3 regions of the Chryseobacterium vietnamense genome follow, and region 1 is predicted to be linked to each of the others. Evidence: riboswitches for the same ligand, from Rfam matches in the RefSeq annotation. Region 1 holds a riboswitch; each other region holds the start of a gene.

Region 1 (8,447 bases):
AAACCGCATCTGAACCAAGCAATAGGTTCAATTTAGAGGAAGAGAGACCTAAGCAGGTCCGGAGTACTGTTGAAACTCTCATATTAAAATCAAACAGAGACTGTATTTGAAACGAGATTGTTTCATTCTTCATATTGATAAGATCTTCTACCGTCAGGTCCGGATATATAATTTCATAGTGTACACTTTCCCAGTCGGCTTCCACATTATTTTTTCCCATCATTTCCCGCGAAAAGGCATATTGCCATGCAATTTCCGTATCATTTTCTGAGAATTTGTTGAATATTTCTTTACTGACAGATTCTGTTCTGATTCTTGAAAATACCGTCATATTATAGGTGTTGTTACATTTTACACATCGGTAAATCAGCCATATATCAATATTCTTTTTCTGAGCATTCAGTCTGAATTTATCGCTGCATTGAAATCTGTCGCTGTTACATTGATTGCATTTCTTTTTGAGTAAGGGAGTATTTTTCGCTTTTATCTCCCAGATATGTTGGGTATTCATTACTTATAATTGTGCTTAGTATTCTTTGTTGGATTTTTTCCATACTATTCACGCATTACAAGGGTTATATATATCCGGATTATGGCTTAAAGATTATTTCTTAAGCCATGGTCTTGCTGTATATTTCGGTTTTGATCAATACTCAAAGGAAAAACAGCAGATAAAGTCACCTTTAGCAGGTAATACGATAAATAATATGATGAAATAAAAACCTGTTCGGGTAGAATTACCCAAACGAAAGAACGATCAGCCTGTGGTTACTGAGACTGATACTAAGCGAAAATAAGTTTAAGAGTCGTTCTCAAAACGATTTATTTACTTGGTTATGATAAAAGTAGTCAATTTTATCGAAGAAGAGAACCTTTTGACATTTAAATTCAAAAAAATAAAAATTCACAGCCTTTAAAATGAACCATACAACAAAGAAAAATTGAACTGTACAACAAACCTGTCTTTTCTCTTTCTGCCGAACTTTGTGGTATTAAAATCATCAAAATGATACAGATTAATAAAATTTACATCAACGGCGAATTTGTTACGCCAAAAGGAACAGAAACTTTTGATCTTATAAGCCCTGTTACCAATCAAAAAACAGGAGAAGTAATTCTGGGAAATGAAGAAGATACCCGAATAGCCATTGCAGCAGCGAAAAAAGCTTTCAAAACATTTTCAAAAACAACAAAAGAGGAACGAACCAGTCTACTTAAGAAACTACACGAAGCCGTAAGCAAAAGAGAAACTGAACTGGTTTCTGCTATGGTGAATGAATATGGCGGAACATTGCAATTCTGCAGAATGAGTGTTCAAAATGCAATTTCTGCTTTTACAGCCACTATCAATACTTTAGAATCTTATGATTTCGAAAGAACAGTGGGACATTCTAAAGTACGTTTTGAATCTTTAGGGGTCGTTGGAATTATCACTCCATGGAATGCCAGCAACAGCTTCATCTGTAATAAACTTGCCACAGCTATTGCTGCCGGATGTACGGCTGTCATCAAACCCAGTGAAATGAGTGCAGTACAAACCCAACTGCTTACCGAATGCTTTCATGAGGCAGGTCTGCCGGAAGGTGTTTTCAATATCGTTAACGGATTAGGAAGTGTAGTGGGAAACGAAATTACGCTGCATTCTGATATTGCTAAAATATCCTTCACCGGATCTACACTGACAGGAAAAGCAATTGCCAAAGGAGCGGTAGACACCATGAAAAGAGTAACCTTAGAGCTCGGAGGAAAATCTCCCAATATTATTCTCGAAGATGCTGATCTTGATAAAGCAATTCCTATGGCTGTTTTCGGGGCTTATATGAACAATGGCCAGGCATGCATTGCTCCTACCCGATTGCTGGTTCCTCAAAGCAGACTGGAGGAAGTAAATGAACTTGCCAGAAAGGCAGCCGGACAGGTAAAAGTAGGAAACCCCAATGAAGAAGATACCCTTGTAGGCCCTATGGTAAGTGCCAGACAATTTGAAAGAGTACAAAGTTATATCCGTCTGGGACAGGAAGAAGGTGCTGTTCTGCTGGCAGGGGGTGAAGGCAAACCGGAAGGTCTTGAAAGTGGCAATTTTGTAAAGGCAACCATCTTTACCAATGTCCGTAATGATATGCGTATTGCGCAGGAAGAAATTTTCGGGCCTGTATTGTCTATTATTCCTTATGTTGATGAAGAAGAAGCCATTGCCATTGCCAATGACACTACGTATGGTCTTGCAGCTTATATCAGCTCTGCTGATCAGGAACATGCGGAACGTGTGGCCGCACAGATTGATGCCGGAAGAATCTGTATTAACGGGTTTGCCCACGATCCTTATGCTCCTTTCGGAGGCTTTAAACAAAGCGGTATCGGGCGTGAGTTTGGAGTATTCGGATTGGAAGCGTATCTGGAACCCAAAGCAATTCTGGCTTAATATGATATTCTTCACAGCAAAATATTCTCATGATTGTTTTGCTGTGAAGATTCTATGATCCTAAAAAAGTTTTGTAAGTTTGAATAAGAATTGATCAAGAAATACCTGCCTGAGCTATGAACGAAAATAATATTCCTTTTCCCATCAATTATTCCTGTCATTTTTCAGAATTCAGGGAAGGAGAACAGTTTGCGCGAATTCACAGCCTCGGTCTTGTGCTTTCCGGGGAAATGGAACTGAATGACGGGATCACAAAAACGATATTTAAGGAAGGAGAACTGTATTCAGCAAGAAAAAACAGTTTATTGAAATTCGCAAAATATCCTCCTAAAAACGGAGAAATCAGAACCATATCCATCTACTTTGATGATGCCATGCTTCATGATTTCAGCCGCGAGTATGGCTATCAGGCGGAGAAGAAAGACAATGTTCCTGCCTATATAAAACCGGAGCAGAAAGCATTACATTCTTTTATGTACTCATTATTACCCTATGAAGATCTTCCTGCTTCCGAAGAAATCCTTCGGCTTAAGCAAAAAGAAGCTCTCCTCCTGCTGTTGAATTATGATCCGGGTCTTAAGGATATTTTATTTGATTTTTCTGAACCTTATAAAATAGATATTGAGACTTTTATGAATAAAAACTTTCATTTCAATGTCAATGTAGAGCGTTTTGCTTACTTAACGGGGAGAAGCCTGTCTGCATTCAAAAGAGACTTTCAAAAAATATTCGGAGTTCCGCCAAGACAGTGGCTTCAGCTTCGCAGATTAAAGGAGGCCCATTTTCTGCTTACCCAAAAAGGAAAATCTGTTTCTGATATTTATCTGGATCTTGGGTTTGAAAATCTATCCCATTTTTCATTTGCATTTAAAAAACAGTTTGGCTACCCGCCAAGTGCTTTACAGGCAAAATAGCTTAGATCTCCTCTAAAAAGAAGTATCTAAAAGCAAGAATCACCAGAATAACGACTGCTATTGTAATGATTTTCACTTTCATATCATTCTTTAGATTTTCCGGAGCATAACGCATTGTTTTTTCATCAAGATAAAAGTCTTTGTATACTTCAGGATTGATTTTCAGATCCGGACGAAACACGTGCACCCCTTTCAGGAAATGTCCAATAAGATCATATCGGTTTTTAAGCGGAATCACATCCAGACTGACCATTTTCTTCTGAGGGTTTCTGTTTTCATCTTTTTCATGAACATACAGATTCTTTCTGAAATCGCTGTACTTTCCGGAAGCTCGGGATTCTGAAAATATATCTTTTGTATAAGGATTGTCACTTTTTACCAAATCATAGTATTTGATTGCTGACAGCACTTTATCATTCCTGTTGAGAAACAGAATTCCCTGATGATTGATAAGGAGACCACTGATTTTTTCGTCCTGATTCTTCATCATTTCATACACCAGCCAACCTGACAGCGAACCAGCAATAAGAAACAGCAAAAAGAAGATCATATCAGAAGCTGTATCCATAGCAGGATCTGAAAGGGCATCGATAAAAAACTTCAGTAAAACAACAGCAATGGCAGCAAAAAGAACCACCATACTCCACCTCAATCCGGCGATGTATTGAGGGTTATAGGTTTCCGATCTCATTTCAGGAAATGCTTCTTTCATGGTTTGAATGTATAGTTTATTAGTTTGATAAGCTTTTAACATGTATTTAAAAGATAACATGTCAAAATTTGCCGAGCAGCAAAAATAGAATATAAAAATGAATAGAATATTATTTTTTTATGTTTTAATCCTTTGAAAATAACAGATCGTGCCATGAAAATCATAACACGATCTGAATTATTGAATCTAATTATTTTAAAAGTTTTCTAAAGTGCATATTCTACTGAAGCTTCTTTTGCTGCTGCAACCATTGCGATTAAAGCTTTTTCAGTTTCTTCCCAGTGTCTTGTCTTCAGTCCGCAATCCGGATTTACCCAAAGCTGGCTGGCAGGAATGACATTCTGAGCCTTTCTCAGCAGTTCAATCATTTCTTCTTTCGATGGTACTCTTGGTGAATGGATGTCATATACTCCGGGGCCAATTTCATTCGGATATCTGAAATCTGCAAAAGCATTCAGCAGTTCCATCTGAGAGCGTGAGCATTCTATGGTAATCACGTCAGCATCCATATCGGCAATGTTTTCGATAATATCATTGAACTCAGAATAACACATATGAGTATGTATTTGGGTAGCATCTTCCACTCCGCTTGCTGAAATTCTGAAAGCTTCTACGGCCCATTTCAGATAGTTCTGCCAGTCTGTCTTTCTTAGTGGAAGCCCTTCTCTGATCGCAGGCTCATCAATCTGAATAATTCTGATTCCTGCTTTTTCCAGATCCACCACCTCATCACGGATCGCCAACGCAATCTGCTTACACGTTTCTGAGCGAGGCTGATCATCACGTACAAAAGACCACTGTAAAATGGTAACCGGACCTGTCAACATTCCTTTTACCCATTTTTCAGTCTGGGATTGGGCATATTGAGACCAGTAAACCGTCATTGGAGTTGGGCGGGAAACATCACCGAAAATCACAGGAGGTTTCACACAGCGGCTTCCGTAGCTCTGTACCCATCCGTTTTTGGTGAATACAAATCCTTCCAGTTGTTCTCCAAAGTATTCTACCATGTCATTACGCTCAAATTCACCGTGAACTAATACATCAATTCCAATGTCTTCCTGCCAGCGGATTGTTCTCTGCGTTTCCTCTTTCAGCAAGGCATCATACTGTTCTGCTGTAAGTTCTCCTTTTTTGAATTTGGCTCTCCAGCTTCTGACCTCTGTGGTTTGTGGGAATGACCCGATTGTGGTGGTTGGGAATAATGGAAGCTGCAATACTTCCTGCTGTTCTTCTTTACGGATCTTGAATTTATTTATTCTTTGGGCATCCTTTTCAGTGACAGCATTTGCTCTTTGCTTTACCTGGTTATTATGAATAAGAGGAGAAGTTTTTCTGCTCTCAATTGCTTTTTTATTTTCTTCGAACTCTTTAAGAATCTGTTCATTTTCTGTTCCGGAAGCAAGTTCTTTAAGTGTTACGACTTCTTTTACTTTTTGTTTAGCAAAAGCCAGCCAGTTTTTAATTTCCGGATTAAGATTGGTTTCAAAATCAAGGTCACAAGGTGAATGAAGCAATGAACATGATGGTGCAATCAGAATCCTTTCAGATCCTAATTTTTCAACTGCTTTTCTGATGAAAGACAATGATTTTTCATAATCATTTTTCCAGATATTCCTACCATCAATTACACCTAATGAAAGGCTTAAATTTTCCGGAATACCATTCAGAATTTCATCCAGCTGTTCAGGATTTCTCACCAGATCAACATGCAATATATTTACAGGAAGGGAAACGGCAAGTGATGTATTATCCTTTAATCCGTCGAAATACGTAGCCACAATAAATTTCAGTTTTGGAAAACGTTTTCTTATTTCCGCATACACAGAAAGGTAGGTTTCTTTGGCTTTCTCATTTAAATCCAATGCCAGAAAAGGTTCATCAAACTGAATCCATTCCGCACCCTGATCCTGAAGTTTGGTTAAAATCTCTGTATAGACTGGAAGAAGATTTCCAGCCAGATCCAGCTTATCAAATCCTTCTTCTTTTTCTTTTCCTAATAACAGATAAGAGACCAGCCCAATAATAACCGGTTTCGCATTGATTCCAGCCTGTTTTGCTCCGGCAAATTCATTGAAAATTTTATCTGAACTCAGTTTAAACTGTTGATTTTTATAAAATTCCGGAACGATATAATGATAGTTGGTATCGAACCATTTGGTCATTTCCATGGCGGTAATGTCCAGTCCGTCTTTCTGATATCCTCTTGCCATCGCAAAATAAAGGTCCAGCTCCGTATTGTTCTTTTTCAGTACCACTTCATGGTAACGTGTTGGAATGGCTCCTACGACAAGGCTCATATCCAATACCTGATCATAGTATGAAAAATCATTACATGGGATAAGATCTATCCCTGCTTCTTTCTGAATAGTCCAGTTTTGGTTGCAGAGCGTTCTTCCGGTATTCAGAAGTTCTTCCAAAAGGATTTTACCTGACCAATACTGTTCGCAGGCTTTTTTGAGTTCTCTTTTGCTACCAATACGCGGATAGCCAAGGATGTGAGTTTGCATTTTTTTAAACTTTTTAATTAAACTTATTGGGAAAGTCCTTTAAAATGCTTCGTTATGTTTTACGGAAGAAGTTTCAGGAAAGTAGTGATATAGCAGACAGTGCATTTCCTTTCAGGAGAAAACACAAAAATCTGATATACCATCTGTATGACCTAAAGCTTCAGCCCGCGAAAGCATTGTCAATTCAGTAAAGGCAGGTCTCCTGACTTGTAACAGTTTCCGTCATCCTTCCCGCTTGTGGCAGTGGATCTGCAAGGACAAAAACCTTTGGTGTGTTACTTACAGTTGCGCGACAGCTCGTGATTTGCACACGATTCCCTATTAATCTACCTTAAGTAAAACCTTTCCTGTCTGATGAAGTATTTGTAAAGAACTGTACTTTTACCTTTAACTATTGTCATCAGTAAAAGTTTTTAATTTTGTGTAAAATTAACAATACAGAATAAAAATACAATTAATGTTTAAAAATTAAGCAAATTAAACTTTATAAAACACCAATAAAAGCATATAATTCTGTACATTTGATCGTTTTAATCATTTAAAAGAATAATATTCTGTGGAACAACTCGATGATAAGGATTTACAGCTGCTAAGGCTGCTCCAGAAAAATGCTAAACTCACTGTTAAGGAACTTGCGAAAGAAGTAAACCTTTCTACCTCACCGGTTTTTGAAAGGGTAAAAAGGCTTGAACAGGAAGGTTTTGTTAAAAAGTATGCAGCTGTTCTTGATGCTGAAAAACTGAATCGCGGATTTACGGTTTTCTGCCAGATCAAGCTCAAAATTCACGACAGATCGGTGGGTTATGATTTTGTAAAGGAGATTTTAGAAATTGAAGAAGTTGCCGAATGTTACAATATTTCCGGGGATTTTGATTTCCTCTTGAAAGTTCAGGTACGGGATATGAAACATTACCAGGATTTTGTATTCAATAAGCTGGGATCTGTGGATTCTATAGGGAGTACCCACAGTACTTTTGTGATGGCTGAGGTAAAAAATAACCATGGGCTTACCATTTAAAGGAATAAAACCGGAGAACCTGTTTATTCTTCAATCCATTTTCTGAAAGCAGCTGTATTGCTCTGGCTTGTGACAAGATGATCTTTCTGCCCTTTTATCTGAACGGAAAGTGTATTTTTATTGTAACGTTCTATCCTTTCAATATGATTTTTCTGAACAAGCTCACTCCGGTTGATCCTGAAAAAATCTGAAGAATTGAGTTGGGTTTCAATTTCTTTTAAAGTAGATTCATTTAACAGGTGTTTTTTTCCTGCTGTATCAAAAGCAAAGACAACTCCTTCTTCTGCCCCAAAGAAAGAGATCTCTTCCGTATTGATAAAATAGAGCCCCTGATGTGAGCCGACGGTGAATCTTTTCTTATAATTTTTCTCTGCAAGTCCGTTATTGATCATTTGTTGAAGTTTTTCCAAAACCTGCTGAGATTCTGAAGGTGCTTTTCTCAATAAAAGAAATTTGTCCCATGCTTTTTGGAAACGACTCTGTGAAAATGGTTTTAAAAGATATTCAATTCCATTGCTTTCAAAAGCATTCATCCAGAATTGATCATATGCTGTGGTAAAAATAACCGGACATGAAATATTCACCTGATCATAGATTTCAAAGGCATTTCCATCCAGTAATTCAATATCGGAAAAGATCAGATCAACTGTTGAGCTTTTTAAAAAAGTAATGGCTTCTTCTACAGTGCCTGTTTCCGCAACAATTTCAACAGGACTTTCCAGTTCACTGATGAAACGCTTTAATTTGCTTCTTGCAGGAATTTCGTCTTCGATGATGACAACTTTTATCATATTTTATGTGGGAATTACGGGAATAATAACTGAAAACTCAGTTTCTGTTTTTATAATTTCTACCTGCTGATCCGTTAACA
Region 2 (8,447 bases), on a different contig from region 1:
GATTAAATTGTATATAAAGAACTAAATTTTTATTTAGGTCTAAAGTCTTATTCAAATTTCGGGATAAAATTATTCTAGTGACAGGCACAGTTTTGTGATTTTTATAGGTAACAGTAGATATGCATAATGACATTCATCATAAATCTGTTATAAAACAGTTTTGAAGTAGTATATTTGTAACAGAGAACAAATCGTTGAGGTTATTCATTTCCATATTCATCATTTTTACCATTGCAATACGTCCCGTTTTGCCATTGGTAAACTATGCTGTGAACTACGATTATATTGTAAAAAACCTTTGTGAGAACAGAAATGTACCACAATCAACATGTAAAGGAAAATGCTATGTGGAAAAAGAACTGGCAAAAACAGAAAAACAGTCCAATAGTTCTCAAACGATAAAGATTGCAGGATTAGATGTTTTTATTTCTCATGATATTCTTTCCTTCTCTTCTCAACTGAACTCGGAGCTGCTTACTGAAGTTCCGGATTCAAGCTATTTTAATTCTCACTCTTCAGAATACTTTTCCAGGATATTTCATCCTCCTTTAGCTTAATTATTCCTGTAAACTATGTTTTAAGTTTATAGTAACGGAAGTTTTAAAACTATTACAATTAAGTTGTTATAGACATCCCAAACAATTAAATGAATAATAAACATCTGAATTCTTATCAAAAATTCTGTATGTTAGAATGGTGGTTCATTAATTGGGAAATCTGGGCTTGTTTCTAACTTTATTTAACATTATTAATTTCAATTTAACATCAAAATGAAATCTCCTCTTATTTTGACTGCTTTGCTGTCAATCTCATTGTTGTCGTGTGCCAAAGAAGCGCCTAAGGTAAAGCATGCAAGCCATATGAACTCTTCCGGAAAAAATTTGGAAAACATACAGGTTGTGAATGAAGAAGATCCCATCTGCCATATGAAAACCGCCGGATCTATAAAAGATACTGCTGTATATAAAAATAAAACGTACGGTTTTTGCAGTGTCTCCTGCAAAAGTGAATTCAAAAAAAGTCCTGAAATATATGCCCAAAAATAAGAAGACCACAAATAAAAGTAAAGTGATCATACCCATTGCGGTATTTGCATTGCTTTTCCTGGGAATCGGGGTAGGAATGGGATATTTTAAAAAGAACCTTTATACTGTGATGAAAGTTCCTGATTTTGAACTGACGGATCAGAACAGTAAAAAAATTACCAATAAAGACATGCTGGGAAAAGTATATCTCGTAGAATTTTTCTTCAGCAAATGTCCTACAATATGCCCTGTAATGAATACCAATATGAAGGCGATTCAGAATCAGATCAATGATCCCGATTTCGGTGTTATCTCCATCAGTATTGATCCGGAAAATGATACCCCTGAAGCATTGAAAGAACATGCGAAAAGAATAGGGGCAAAATCTCCCAACTGGCATTTCCTGACAGGAGACCGTACGTACATTGGTAATCTTGCTGATAAATTTAATATCTATGTAGGTGACAAGGAAGATGAAGGAGAAAGTCTGAACCATAGCGGTATGATTGCGCTGGTAGATCAGGACGGAAATATCAGATGCAGATACAACAAGGAAAATATGCCGATTCTGTATTATTCAGGATTGAATTATGAAGATCCGGAAGGTAAAACACCAATGCTGACAGGGAAATATCACCCTGACAGAGAAATCCTGATTGAGGATATTAAGAAATTATTGAAATAGAGAAGAGGGAAGCTGGATGTTTGAAGCTGGAAGTTATTCCAGACGATGCAGCTCCGGCGATTTTTGAGATGGCTGTAAAGGTAAATAGAAGTTGAAAAAGTTATGTTACCACATTTCATTACTTCCAGCCCCCATCTCCCATCTTCCAGCTTAAGAAGAAAACATTGTTCAACCATAAACAAAAAAGTTATGAAGATTATGAAAATAGCTGCCTTAAGCGCAGTTTTCGCGGCTCAGTTTGCACTGGCTCAGTTTAAGCAGACTCCTCTGCCGTATGCTTATAATGCTCTGGAAGGGAATATTGATGCCCAGACTATGGAAATTCATTATTCAAAGCATGGTGCAGCTTATGCAGCCAATTTGAATAAAGCAATTGCAGGAACTCCACAGGAAAAAGAAACGTTGTTTCAGATTCTTTCCAATGCTTCAAAACTACCTGCTGCAGTGAGAAATAACGCGGGAGGACATTACAACCACGAATTATTCTGGACGGTTCTTACCCCTCAGAAAAATACACAGCCTTCTGCAAAATTGGCAAAAGCCATCACTGAAACTTTCGGAAGTATGGATGCTTTTAAAGAAAAAATGTCTAAAGCAGGAGCAGACCGTTTCGGTTCAGGATGGGCATGGCTTTCTGTAGGAAAAGACGGGAAACTGTTTGTTTCTTCTACTCCTAACCAGGATAACCCTTTGATGGATGTTGTGGAAGAGAAAGGAACTCCTATTTTCGGAATTGATGTCTGGGAACATGCTTATTATTTAAAATATCAGAACAAAAGAGCAGATTATCTTACCGCTATCTGGAACGTTACGAACTGGAAGGAGATCAGCAGAAGATATGACGAAGCGATAAGCAAGAAATAATCTGATGAAATTATTTTACAGCATACTTTTTACTTTTTATATGGTGCTAAGACCTTTGGTGCCATTGGTAGAGTATGCTGTAAATTATGATTATATCGTTAAAGTGCTCTGTATTAATAAATCCAGGCCGGAGATTCACTGTAACGGAAAATGTTATCTGAGTAAAGAATTGGCTAAAACCAATGATTCAGAATCTTCACCTTTCCAGAAACTCAAAAACTCAGGACAGAAAATTCTTGATATCTATATCCTGCCTGAAACTACAAAGATCAATACCACTGAAAAACGACCGTTTTTCAATTTCAACTTCACTTACGAAACAGCCTATTCTTTTCTGTTTCTGACCCATATTTTCAAACCACCGGTTTTTTAAGGTATACCATCACTATTCAACCACAAAGTCATAAAAGCTTACATCAATTAAGAATCAAAGATTTTTAAAAAGCTTACGTGTTCTTATTGTGCATAAAAATGATCACTTAATAAACTTAAGTGTAAAACTTTTGTGCCTTTTGTGGTAAAAAAGAGTGTTTTCACATTCAAAATAACTCATTCAAAATTGTATTCAACTTAAAAAATCAACAATGAAAATTTCTCAATTTTTATCACTATTCTTTATTGCCTTTACTTTGTTCTCTTTTGTTGCTTGTGAAAGCAGCAGAGATGACGAAAATCCGCAGGATACCACTCCCGGAAAACTTCAGATCAAATTTGAAAACGGATTTAATAATGTAGGAGATATTGTGTTAAATCAGACGGTTCAGACTTCTTCCAATGGTCAGAAACATAATTTTTCCGCTTTGAAATACGTCATCAGTAATATCACACTGACAGACGAAAACGGAAATGAATTTAAATACAATGAAAATAACCCTGATAAAGGTGCTTTTATCATAGATCAGGCAGATGCTGTAGCAGGAATTATCTACCTTAATCTGGATGGTGTTCCGAAAAACAATTATAAAAAAATAAGATTCGGATTAGGGGTCAGCCAGAAAGCGTATTTGCTGGGACAGGACGGACAAGCTGAATTCTGGACAAAAGCCAAGCAGAAAGGAATGTCTTGGTCATGGGCTGCCGGTTATGTTTTTGTAAAACTGGAAGGGAAATATGGAAATGATGCACCTTCAAAAGAATTTATGAACCATACCGGAAACATGGGAAATACTGCAGCCAACAATACCCCAGATCTTTATCGCGAAATCACATTGAATCTTCCGACAACAGCAAGGGTAACGGCAAAAATCCGTCCTTCTGTTCATATTCTGGCTGATCTGAACCAATTTCTGAGCGGAGATAAAGCACTTACTCTGACAACAGCCAATGATATGCTGATGGGTTCAAACCAGCACCTGGTAGACATTACCAATAATCTTACAAAAATGTTTAAAGTAGACCACGTTCACAATGATTAATTTTTTTGTTAAAACAATACTGGTTCTGCTTGTAATTGTATTGAGTTGCATTTCGTGCTCTGATGAGGTAATCCAGCCGTTGGAAAAAGATGAAGCCTACAATCTGCAGTTTCCTTCGTATTTCCCGGAAATGACTTTTGATCAATCGGTCAATCCGGTAACTAAAAATGGAGTGGAGCTGGGAAGAAAATTATTCTATGAAGGCAGGCTTTCCCGAAATAATACCATTTCATGCGGGTTCTGTCATATTCAGGAAAACGCATTCACCCATCACGGGCATACCGTAAGTCATGGGGTAGATGATAGAATAGGGATCCGAAATGCACCGCCCATTCAGAACATGGCTTTTCTGAAAAGATATATGTGGGACGGAGTGATTCATAACCTTAATGAGCAGCCGATCAGTCCTATTACAGATATCAATGAAATGGATAGCTCAATACCGGAAGCCATTTCAAAGATTAAAGATGATCAGAAATACAAAAAGCTGTTCAGAGAAGCATATGGAGACGAAACTATTACTGGCGAAAGAATTTTAAAAGCATTATCACAGTTTATGGCTTCTTTAATTTCTGCAGATTCAAAATATGACAGATTCAGGCAGGGAAAAGAACAATTGACTTCGGCGGAATCTCAGGGAATGGTATTGTTTAATCAGAAATGTGCATCCTGCCATAGCGGAGAATTATTTACTGACGAAAGTTTCCGCAACACAGGAATGTATTACAATACGGAGTTCAAAGACGCCGGACGGTACAGAGTTTCTCTCAATCAGGTTGACTGGATGAAATTTCGTGTTCCAAGCTTGCGAAATGTAGAATATACAGCACCTTATATGCATGACGGAAGGTTTTACACCTTAGAGGCTGTGCTCAATTTCTATTCAGACCAGGTAGAAGATAATCCTAATCTCGATCCCCAGCTGAAACAGAATGGCCATACGGGAATTGCTATGAACAGCCAGGAAAAACAATCCATTATAGCCTTCCTGAAAACATTATCAGATAAAAGTTTTATCTCCAATCCAAAATTTGCAGAATAAATTATAGAAAACATGAAGAAGATTATAGCAATACTAAGTTTAATGGTATTTAGCCTGAACCAGGCCAATGTGGTTAGAGACAGCATGTATATTGCACCGGAAACCTTTAGCAGATTTGATTTTGATGATGATTGTGATGCTTGCGGCTGTGCAGCTGGTAACGGATCATCCGGTTTTGAATCTTTACTGAATCCACAGTTTATCGGAATCAAATACTTTGCACAACATTACAAAGCAAAGGAAAACTTATTTGTTAAAGACCTTACCCAGGATCAGTATTTCAATACTTTGCAGCTTTGGGGGAAAATTCCATTGACTAAAAAATTGAGTGTTTATGCAAGTCTGCCCTTCCATTTCCATGAAAAGCAGACCATGCAGGGAGATATCAAGATCAATGGAATCGGAGATCTGAACCTGATGGGAATTTACCAGCTGATGAATTCTAAAGATAATTTCCATCACATAAGCGGAGGCCTGGGAGTGAAAATTCCTTTGGGGAAATTTGATGAAAAAGGTGCATCCGGAATCAATCCAAGTTTTCAATTGGGAACCGGAAGCTGGGATTATCAGGCGGCTTTGAATTATAAATTTCAAAAGAATAAAGTGGCTGTATTGGTCAATACAGATTATACAATCAAAACGGAAAATAAGAAAAATTACCGTTTCGGAAACCAGTGGAACTATGCTGCGACAGGATTTTATCAGGTTGCCGGAAACGAAAAGTCGATCTTTTCTGTAAAAACAGGAGTGCAGGGGGAAGTGTATGCACAGAATAAACAGTTTGATGAAGCCCTGCCCAATACTGCAGGAAGTGCTTTGTACGGGAAACTGGGATTTGAAGCTTCTTATAAAAAACTGAGCCTGGGAAGTGAAGTAATGCTTCCGATGTATACTCATTTGGCAGGTGGAGATATTGAAGCAAAATCAAGATTCAGTATTTTCCTGAATATCGGAATTTAAAATAAAACCCTTTTTTAATCATGTTAAAGCTCCTTCGGGAGCTTTAATTGTTTATGAATCATGAATTTAATTGGGGGTTAGGAATAATTTTTTATCTTTGCCGGAATTTGGTGAGCCATAAAAAGCTCTTAAAAGGGAATCCGGTGAAAATCCGGGACAGACCCGCTGCTGTAAGCTCCGCACCAAAGTTTTTGAAGAATATATCCACTGTTTTCAGGAATGGGAAGGATTTCAAAAATGGAGTAAGTCAGAAGACCTGCCAGAAAATAATCGTTTGACGCTTTCGTGGAATAAAGCTTAGGACATCAATGATTCTGTGCAGTGACAGCTGTGCTTTGTCGTTGTATTCTTATACCCATTAGCGTCATCATTATCCTAAATGAGCTAATGACGGCAAAACTAATTACTTCTGCAATTCATAAAGCTGTTTTCACGATCTTAGTGTTAACATCTCAACTTTTGTTTTCCCAAACCAATAAAAAAGACAGTCTTCAGGAGGAGACCATTAAAGGAATTAACCTTTACAAAAAGAATTTTAAAGAGATCATTCCGGCCCAAACCATCCAAGGGGAAGCACTTGAAAGACTGAACAGTCATTCCGTTGCTGATGCGCTGCGGTATTTCTCCGGAGTTCAGATTAAAGACTATGGTGGTATCGGAGGGCTGAAAACCATTAACGTCCGAAGTCTCGGAAGTCAGCATGTAGGGGTTTTCTATGACGGAATTCAACTGGGAAATGCACAAAACGGCCTTGTCGATCTCGGAAGATATTCTTTGGATGACCTTGAAGAAATATCATTATACAACGGACAGAAAAGTGAGATTTTCCAGCCGGCAAAAGATTTCGGTTCTTCCGGATCTATCTATTTACAGCCTAAAACCCCTGTGTTTAAAGGAGCAAGGAAAACCAATCTTGTGATAAGAGCCAAAAGTGCTTCTATTGATCTCTTCAATCCTTCATTCCGATTGGAGCAGAAAATTTCAGACAGGGTTTCTGCCAGTTTCAGTGCAGAATTTATGCAAAGTGACGGAATTTACAGATTTCGATATGCCAAGAAATATCCTGACGGACAGCAGGCTTATGATACCATTGCAAAAAGACAAGATTCAGATATCAAAGCAAAGCGTTTTGAAACTTCTTTAAATGGAACTTTGAATAACGGAAGCTGGAATATCCGTGGCTATGGCTATATTTCAGACCGCGGAATGCCGGCACCTATTGTGAACGGCCGTTTTGAAGGAAGAGGAGCTAGACTTTCCGATGAAAATTATTTCGTACAGGCCAATCTGCGGAAAAAACTGTTCCCAAAATTTGAAACACAGCTGAAAGCAAAATTTGCCTACGATTATACTCATTTTATGGATACCGTTCGTTCGCAATCTATTATGTATACGGATAATGTTTACATCCAAAGAGAAGTTTATCTTTCTTCATCCAATATATATTCAATTACTCCCAACTGGGATGTGAGTCTGAGTGGAGATTTTCAGTACAATAATCTGGATGCCAATCTTGATAACTTTTCCTATCCTACACGATATACAACATTAGTCGCTTTGGCAACAACCTACCAGTGGAACAGGTTTAAAATTCTGGGAAGCCTTTTGGGTACATTTACCTTTGAAGAAGTAAGAAAAAACAAAAGACCCGGAGACAGCAGAGAATGGACACCCGCTGTATTTATGAGTTACCAGCCTGAAATAATTCCTGAGCTTACCCTCAGAGCTTTCTATAAAAGAATTTTCCGACTGCCTACTTTCAATGACCTTTATTATACCAATATCGGAAACACTTACCTGAAACCGGAATTTACCAATCAGTATGATGTAGGATTTACGTACCAGAAAAACTACAAAAATCATTTCTTTAAATCTTTTTATGCTAAAGTAGACGGTTATTACAACAAAGTACAGGATAAAATTGTCGCAGCTCCTAACGGAAGTATGTTCCGCTGGCTGATGATGAATCTTGGTCTGGTTGAGATTATTGGTGCTGACGTGAATGTTCAGGCAGAAATGCAGTTGGGAAAAGTAAAACTTAGGCCATTACTTTCTTACACCTATCAAAGTGCAAGAGATATGACGGATCCTGAAGATACATTCTACAAAAATCAGATTCCTTACACACCATGGCATAGCGGATCATTTGCACTGATGGCCGATTATAAAGACTGGAGCTTCAATTACAGTGCAATGTATGTAGGAAAGCGCTATGATGTAAACCAGGATAATATTCAATACAATTATGTACAGCCTTGGTATACTCATGATCTCTCTGTTCAGAAAAAATTCAGCTGGGCGGATCATCAGTTTAAAGTAAGCCTTGAGATGAATAATATCTTCAACCAATATTATGACGTGGTGATCAACTATCCGATGCCGGGAAGAAATTTTAAACTTATTCTAAACTTCACCTTATGAGAAAACTAAACTTTTATTTTCTGTTTCTTGTCTTA
Region 3 (8,447 bases), on a different contig from region 1:
AGATTAAAAGATGCCTATCATCCTCTTCTATGGTTAAGAAACAAAGTTGAAAACAAAACAATTCATCCGCAAACACTTACCCTAACAGAACATAACAGGATTATCTGTATTTCCGGTCCGAATGCCGGCGGAAAATCAATTACCCTGAAAACGGTAGGATTATTACAGCTGATGATTCAAAGTGGTATTCTTGTGCCGGTTCACCCTAAGTCTGAAATGTTTTTCTTTGAGAAAATCATGACGGATATTGGAGATAACCAGTCTATTGAAAACCATTTATCGACCTATTCATCAAGATTGAAGAAAATGTCAGGAATCATCCGTGAGGCTGATGCCAATACCCTTCTGCTTATTGATGAATTCGGTACGGGTTCTGATCCGGAGCTTGGAGGTGCACTGGCAGAAAGTTTTATGGAGTTTTTCTATGACAAAAAGAGTTTTGCCATTATCACAACGCACTATACCAACATTAAACTGGTAATAGAGCAGCTTCCCAACGCTCAGAATGCAGCTATGCTCTTCAATGAAGAAACTTTGGAACCGATGTATAAGCTGGAAGTGGGACAGGCAGGAAGTTCCTTTACTTTTGAAGTTGCAGAAAAGAATAAAATTCCGAGATTCATTATCCATTCTGCCAAGAAAAAGGTAGAACATGATATTGTGAATCTTGATAAAACGATTGTAAAACTGCAGCAGGAAAAATTTGAGGTTGAAAAACTAAAATCTGATCTTGCAGAAAGGAAAGAGTCCGTAGAAGATAAGCGTGATAACCTTCAGAAACTGAATGACCAGCTTCAGCAGAAACTGTTCAATTTCCAGAAACTATATGAAGAGGAACACCGCAAACTGCAGTTTGGAAATAAGATTGAAGCATTCATCGACAGCTATACCAAAGGAAAGTCCAGAAAAGATGTTGTGAAAGACTTTGTAAAGCTTCTTGAGCAGGAAAAATTCCGCAAACTTGGCAGTGATAAAGATGAAACCAAACGCCTGCAGGTTGTTAAAAGAAAAATCACCCAACAGCTGAAAAAAGAAGAGGTGATTGAGAAGATTGCTGAAACCAATGAAAAGCTGGAAGAACAACGTAAAAGCGACCGTGCTATTTGGATGAAAATCGGACAGCGTGTTCGTATTACGGGAAGCACCAGTGTAGGAACCATTGAAAAGATTTCCAGAAACAAGGTCATTGTCAACTATGGAACTTTCAAGACCACGATTGATGCGGATGAGCTTGAGAGAATTTAATTAATAAGAAATTAAAGGAATGCAAATACGAAGAGAGAGCACCAGAAGGTACTCTCTCTTTTCTTTATTTTTATTTCTTAATGAATTTTAATCGGGTTACTTTTTCTTTATTCTTCAACTGGATAAAATAAACTCCTTTTGACAAATGATGAAGGTTCACATGATGATTTGAAATTTTCCCTTCGTCAACTTTCTGACCTGCCATATTATAAATTTCATAATCTGAAGCTTCCGAAATTCCTGAAATATTTAAAACATCAGAGGCAGGGTTGGGATAAATTTCAGTGTTTGCAGACTTCCCTGATTCTTCCACTCCAAGTGTGAGATTGATCAAATCTACTCCATAATCCTCAACTTCTCCATAGATAAATGTACTACAAGCATCAGCAGACATTGTTTGATTGGAAATAACCCTCATGGTAACACCACAAAGTGTCACTGCAGCCAAACTTGGAATTGTAAATACAGATACTGCCGATGCAGCCTGAGTAACATTATTAGCAACCATCACTCTTTCGGTTGATTCGAAAATTCCGTTGGCATTAAAATCTATCCACGCAGTTACTGTTATTGTCCCGGGTGTCCCCGTCCACGTATTGGTTACTGAAAGCTTATTTCCTGTACTTCCTATAAAAAATTTAACTCTACGACTCAGATCACTTCTGTAATCTGTATAAATGGAAGGTCCGGAATCACTCACCATTGGTGTGGTAACTCCTGTAGAATTTACGGTTACATTGGAAATATGCATCATTGTGGTATCTGTAGAAGCACTTGCACAATAATTAATGGTAGTAGTAAAAAATATAGGATTAGACCATAATCCCTGTGTCGTACACACTTTCACTACCTGTACTTCATACGTTGTACAAGGTTGCAAACCAGTAATTGTGAAATAATTTTGTCCTGGGGCAGGAGTGGCCACCATCCAGGTAGTAGTTCCAGGTATTCTATATCTGATCCTGTTATCGGGTGTATTGGGATCTGCATTCCAGGTAACTGTTCCTGAGGCGAGCGTTATATTAGACATCTGAAGCCCTGTTGGTGCATTGGTATCACAGTAAAATAAAGATTGGGATTCTTCTTCTATTTTGTGGGTTGCCTGAAAGCTGGAAATACCCAAAATAAAAGAGAATACATAAAGTAGTCTTTTTGTCATGTTTTATTAGTTTTTAATTCTCCTGAAAAATAGGAATTTTATAGAATATACCGACATCTATACTAATTATTATTATGTTTTTTTTAATACATTCTAATAGGAGGTATAGAAAATACATCTATGAATAGATTATTACCATTAAAATATTTACTTCTTATCATTTTTGAAATAAATACAATATTTTAGAAAACTGCAAGAGTATAATTATCCTCTGAAAAGCATTTAATTTATATATTTGGAGGATCAAAAAAATTTCATGATGACTTTCATAAACAAAGCATTCTATTTATCCGCTTTCAGTATCTTATCAATTGTCTTTGTAAAAGGACAGACTAAAGTTCCTTTTGGAGTGGTAAAAGCTGAAGATGGATATGCCAACGTACGTGTACACAAAGATGACTACCGAAAAATTGTAGATAAAATCCGTATGCGTAAAGGAGATGTATTTGTTTATGTAAAACCGGCTCCGGGAGAAACAGAATGGATCTGGATCAAATATCCTGAGAAACAGGATGACGACAAACCTTTTGTACGTTATGAAACTCTTGATAAAGAAGGAATGGTAAATAAAGGGCGTATTGCCTATGTGGACCAGCTTCCTGCCTATACTCCATCAAAATCTAAAAACGGAAGATCTCTTATTTTTACCGATAATTCTGATCCTAAAATCCCGACTGCACAAAGAAGCAAAGTGGTGATTGACATTTATCCTTCCAATGCAGGATACCGTAAAAAGGAAAAAGATGCAGAAGGAAAAATTCTTACCATTGATAAAGTAAAACCATGGGGAATCGGAAATGACCTTCCTGAAGGAATGACCGAAATCAAATCCATCAGGGTACAGCAGCCCGGAAGAGGGTCTGTTTTTGTAAGAGAAGCTATCAAAAATATGTTCCAGCCCACCATGGATTTTGAGAACGTTGGAGTAACTTCCCTCGACAATGATAATATTTTTCTTTATATGATAAACGGTTCAGGAGAAAACAGATACACTACACTCTGGACAATTAAGAAAGGAAGAGTAATCAGTCAGATTATTTATCATAATCCGGAATAAATTCATTATTTTTGCATTCGAAAAGTTTTACACTTATTCATCACAGAAATTGGTTCTGCATCACTGCAGATTAAAAGGGAACCGTGTGAAAATCACGGACTGTCGCGCAACTGTAAAGTAACTGAAGTCTTTATCAAAGATCCACTGTGCGAGGCATGGGAAGGAGATAAATGATGTTACAAGTCAGGAGACCTGCCATTTTCTTAAACATGTAACTTTCGCGATTTGAAGTTGTATTGATCTGATGGATTGTTTCAGGAATTCTGTAAGTTCCTGTCATTATTCTGTTGTTTCCAATCATTTCTTATCGCTTTAATTAATAATGATATATGACTACAGAAGAAAGAATTGAAGCATCCGAAACAAGAATCTTTAAAGCGGTTTTCCCTAACACAACCAATCATTACGATACCCTTTTTGGAGGTACTGCTATGCAGCTGATGGATGAGGTAGCTTTTATCACAGCCACCCGTTTTGCCAGAAAAAGAGTGGTAACGGTAAGCAGTGATAAGATTGATTTCAAAAAACCTATTCCTGCCGGAACTATTGTGGAACTGATCGGAAAAGTTTCATACGTGGGAAAAACCAGTATGAAAGTGAATGTTGAAATCTACACTGAACAGATGTATTCCTATGAAAGAGAAAAGGCGATTATAGGTGATTTTACTTTTGTAGCGATTGACGAATTCAAAAAACCAATCCAGATACTATAAATACTATAAGTTTCGGGCGGCCTTTGGCCGCCCGAAACTTATTTTTCGCTGAAATTATTTCAAAACTTTTTCCGTCTCCAGGCTTCTGTTTAAAAGAAGTTCAAAAGCCTCCCCCATTTCATCCGATGCTCTGCTGATTGCATTTTCCAGCATATTCCGGATTTGTCTTTCTGTTACTCCTGCTTCTGTCCAGCTCTTTCCGGCAGTGTGGGAATTTAAGATAAATGGCATGATTCTGTCGATACCACAGGCAAAAATAGCATCCGGTGTTTTCTCTTCTTCAAACTCAAGCCACAGGTTAAAAAATTCTGTTCGTAAAGGTTCATCCAGAATTCCAAAGATTTTTTGGGCTGAAGCTTTCTCTCTTTCAAATTTTCCTACCATTGCTTTTTCATCAAAAATAAAAGTATCTCCGGCTTCTATTTCCACAAGATCATGAATGGAAAGCATTCTTATTACTCTCAGCAAATCAATATCTGCACGGTTTTTAGCATATGGATAAAGGATCTGGGCAAGAATAATGATCTGCCAGGAATGTTCAGCTGTATTCTCTCTCCGGGAATCGTCTGCATTGTAATTTCTTCGCTGTACATTTTTCAAAGCATCCACTGCCAGGATAAAATCGATTTCTTTTTGAATTTTCATCTTACTTTTTATTTCTGTTATATTGATCTGCCGGATACACCTTTGTTTTGGTAATCCATTTATTATTGAGCTTTTCTTTCGTTATGACCTTCACCTGATCTTCATTGGTCATATCCTCTTCTTTTTCCAACACCGTATCCAGCCCTTTATTTGGGATAACAGCATATTCTGTGGTAAAAATTCTGCAGCAACCGGACTTACCATAGGAAATAAGACGTTTGCGTTTGGCATCCGTTTCAAAAAAATTGAAACCATTTGAGCCAAGGTCTGTAAGTTCTTTACTTTTTACAAATGCCATTCTTGTGCTGTTGAATACATATACATCATACGAAGCCGAGCTGTAATTTCCCATATTTCCGTTTCTTATGGCCACATCTTCCGTCCCGTCAAAATTAAAGTCATCGATAATCACAGCACGTTGATCTTTCGAAAGTGGAATCAGTTTCCCTTGGGTTAGCTTCTGGCCTTGGCCTGCATATATAACAAGGTCATCAGAAACAAATGTCTGTACCTTGCTGTTTTTATGGTCAAACAGGTCTACAGTTCCCTTTCCTCCACATCTGTCATCGTAACAATCTTCTATCCGGATGATGGCATCATAGCTTTTTGATACATTCTTAACTTCAAACTGATACTGTCCAAAACATAGCGGACCCAATAAAAGAAATGCTGATAAGTGCCTGTATTTATTCAAAATATTCATGGTATTAGTAAAATGATTTAGGTGTTTTTTTATATCTAACAAAAATACGAATCATAATACCGATCTCAAAATCTACATCCCGCTATCTTCCATCATTTCCCTCCCAATAAAAGTATATTCGCAGATAAGAAGCTCTTTCCCGCTATCCGCTCATACTCCTCGCCCCCTTTCTTATGCCGTACTGCTGTGGGGTAACCGCTGCTATCGGGGCTAGGACATGAGTAATGAGTAATGAGTAATGAGTAATGAGTGATGAGTGATGAGTGATGAGTGATGAATGATGAATGATGAATGATGAATGATAAAAGAGCATTTTTTCTCTCCAATTTTCAAAATTCTATTTAAAAATTTAAAATTTTCAGAGATTTTCTTCCAAAATTTGTTGTACTCAAAATTGATAGTAAAAATTATAACGCTGATTTACAATTAATTAAACAATTTATTTTAAAAATTCCACTACTTTGTATTGCATAATACCATTTTATTTACATATCTTTGTAATGTAAAATCGAAATAGGTACAACTAGCTAGGTTCCGAACTTCGAAAATTATATAACTAATTAACAAAACTTATCAAAGATGAATACCGAAAATACCAAAGCGCAAATGCGAAAAGGAATTCTGGAATTCTGTATTCTAAGTCTCATCAATAACCGCGAAATGTATGTTTCTGATCTTATTGATGAACTGAAAAAAGGAAAACTGGATGTAGTGGAAGGAACCCTCTACCCTCTTCTTACAAGACTTAAAAACGGAGAGTTTCTCTCTTACAGATGGGAAGAATCTACAGGAGGACCGCCCAGAAAATATTATCAGATCACAGAAAAAGGAAAACTTTTCCTGGATGAACTTCTCAATACATGGAATGAACTGACAGCCTCAGTAAACCAAATCACCCAACAAAATTAAAAAACAAAGCTATGAACAAGACACTCTCAATAGGACTCGCAGGTTTTTCTTTTACCATAGAAGAACACGCATATATAAAGCTCAGCGATTACCTGAACGCTCTGAGAAGCTCTCTGGATGCTTCTGAGGCTGATGAAGTAATGCATGACATAGAAATCAGAATGGTGGAAATTTTCAAAGATTCTTTAGGAAAACGTGAAGTGATTAATGATACCGATGTAGAAAGAGTAATCGCACAGATCGGAAGCCCTGAAAAAATCGAAGAGCAGGAAGAAGCTTATTATTCTGAAAAAACATCTGCCAGAAACCATAATTCAGGAACTCATTATACCAATAAAAAGCAGCTGTTCCGTGATCCGGAAAAACAAAAAGTTGCCGGAGTTTGTGCAGGTTTAGCCCAATATGTAGGAATGGATATTACTACCATGAGAGCAATCTGGCTGGGAATATTCATATTAGGAATTTTCACAGCAGCAATTTCCTCTTCATTAATAGGTCTTCTATATGTAATCCTTTGGATCGTACTTCCAAAAGCTGAAACAGCAGCAGATTTCCTGAAAATGCAGGGAAAGCCTATGAACTTCGACAATCTTAAGAATGAGTCCAACAAATTGGTACAATTTGCCAATGAATCTACTCAGAGGGTCGGAGAAATCTATAACGAAAACAAACCATATATCAACAATGCAAGCAGCGGAATCTGGAATGTATTCAAGTATATTGTAGGAGGATTCTTCGTATTGATGGCTGTAAGCAGCATTATCGGAGTCTTTGTATTATTCGGTCTTTTCGGAATGGATACAGACTTCCCGGGTGCCAATGAAATCAGATTCTATATGGACGATCAGGGACTTGATAAAGTACTGGCGGCTATGATGGTAATCGGAAGCTTAATTCCAGCAATTCTTTTCAGTTTATTAAGCATCAAAATATTCTCGCCAAAAACAAAACTGAGAAATATCGGATGGGTTGTAGGTGGTTTATTCCTTCTTCTGATCGGACTTGGAACTTACTTCGGAATCAGCATGGCTAAGAAAGACATGATTTACAGAGGAACCAAGGAAGATGTAGAAAACGTAGCCATCAATACTACTTCAGATACCGTTTATGTAGATGTAAAACAAATCAACATTCCTCAGAACTTCAAAGCGTATAACAATGATATTTATTCTGATAAAAGATCAGTTTACGAAGAAGATTATATTTCTGTAGATGTTACAAGAAAACCAGATATCAAAACCCCTTATCTGATCATCAAAAAAGAAGGAAAAGGATATAACTTCCCTATCCAGCTGACAGTTCCTGTAGAAGTAGTAAACAATAAAATATTACTTCCAAACTACATCAAGTATCCATATGAGCACAGATTCAGAGATTACAGCCTTGATTATGAACTTGTAGTTCCGCAAAAAGCAGTTGTTTTATCCATGAATAAAGATCGTATCCACATGGACGGAGATTTAGACGGAGACGGAATTAACGACGACGATCAGGACAGAGATGAAGACAATAACAATGTCAGAATTGAAAAAAATAAAATCACAGTAAACGGCTCCAGTATCGAATACAACTCTGATGACAAAGACAGCATCATTGTAAACGGTAAAAAAGTTCCGAACAACCAGGCAAAGAAAGTAATTGATTCTGCCGTGTCTACTATCAAAAAATCAAATAAAGATATGGACATCAAAATCAAAGACGGAAAAAACGAAATTTCCATACAAACTAAATAATTAACTTCAGAGAGTGGTAGAAGGTGTGAGTGGATGGCAACCGTTTGAAATTCACACCCTTCTTCTCTCAGAAAAGTGAAAATAAAGCCATATTTAGTTTCTTATGTGAAAAAAAAGGTTTAATTTCGTAAAGCTAAAATTTAATAACCAAACAATCAAAAACACCTCCTTATCATGATACAATTTGCAATGGAATTCGTAATGAAAATCGTAGATTTAATTAGCGGTTTGTTTTAAGAGCGATAATATTTCAATATATTTGTAAAGTATAACCAAAGTTTGG

What was found. A riboswitch is a leader RNA that binds a small molecule or an ion and turns the genes downstream of it on or off. The one in region 1 is predicted to bind cobalamin.
Region 2: it holds a riboswitch for cobalamin, as region 1 does, so the genes downstream of both, J2786_RS16460 (TonB-dependent receptor plug domain-containing protein) here and metE (5-methyltetrahydropteroyltriglutamate--homocysteine S-methyltransferase) in region 1, are expected to answer to the same signal.
Region 3: it holds a riboswitch for cobalamin, as region 1 does, so the genes downstream of both, J2786_RS13660 (acyl-CoA thioesterase) here and metE (5-methyltetrahydropteroyltriglutamate--homocysteine S-methyltransferase) in region 1, are expected to answer to the same signal.

What each region holds. Positions count from the first base shown of each region.
Region 1 covers NZ_JAVDQX010000001.1:707,035-715,481, reverse strand. Annotated here, with positions in the region: gene J2786_RS03190 (DUF1062 domain-containing protein) at 1-511, opposite strand, end outside; gene J2786_RS03185 (aldehyde dehydrogenase family protein) at 1,007-2,422, shown strand; gene J2786_RS03180 (helix-turn-helix domain-containing protein) at 2,539-3,336, shown strand; gene J2786_RS03175 (hypothetical protein) at 3,338-4,048, opposite strand; gene metE (5-methyltetrahydropteroyltriglutamate--homocysteine S-methyltransferase) at 4,255-6,558, opposite strand; cobalamin riboswitch at 6,734-6,919, opposite strand; gene J2786_RS03165 (Lrp/AsnC family transcriptional regulator) at 7,115-7,576, shown strand; gene J2786_RS03160 (LytR/AlgR family response regulator transcription factor) at 7,600-8,367, opposite strand; gene J2786_RS03155 (sensor histidine kinase) at 8,371-8,447, opposite strand, start outside.
Region 2 covers NZ_JAVDQX010000003.1:537,171-545,617, forward strand. Annotated here, with positions in the region: gene J2786_RS16420 (hypothetical protein) at 195-557, shown strand; gene J2786_RS16425 (YHS domain-containing protein) at 771-1,046, shown strand; gene J2786_RS16430 (SCO family protein) at 1,033-1,710, shown strand; gene J2786_RS16435 (superoxide dismutase) at 1,900-2,574, shown strand; gene J2786_RS16440 (hypothetical protein) at 2,579-2,947, shown strand; gene J2786_RS16445 (MbnP family protein) at 3,159-3,989, shown strand; gene J2786_RS16450 (cytochrome-c peroxidase) at 3,982-5,031, shown strand; gene J2786_RS16455 (transporter) at 5,044-5,991, shown strand; cobalamin riboswitch at 6,083-6,269, shown strand; gene J2786_RS16460 (TonB-dependent receptor plug domain-containing protein) at 6,379-8,412, shown strand; gene J2786_RS16465 (YncE family protein) at 8,409-8,447, shown strand, end outside.
Region 3 covers NZ_JAVDQX010000002.1:961,859-970,305, reverse strand. Annotated here, with positions in the region: gene J2786_RS13675 (endonuclease MutS2) at 1-1,245, shown strand, start outside; gene J2786_RS13670 (GEVED domain-containing protein) at 1,316-2,404, opposite strand; gene J2786_RS13665 (hypothetical protein) at 2,661-3,461, shown strand; cobalamin riboswitch at 3,495-3,675, shown strand; gene J2786_RS13660 (acyl-CoA thioesterase) at 3,791-4,174, shown strand; gene J2786_RS13655 (HD domain-containing protein) at 4,229-4,819, opposite strand; gene J2786_RS13650 (XAC2610-related protein) at 4,821-5,522, opposite strand; gene J2786_RS13645 (PadR family transcriptional regulator) at 6,102-6,431, shown strand; gene J2786_RS13640 (PspC domain-containing protein) at 6,443-8,164, shown strand.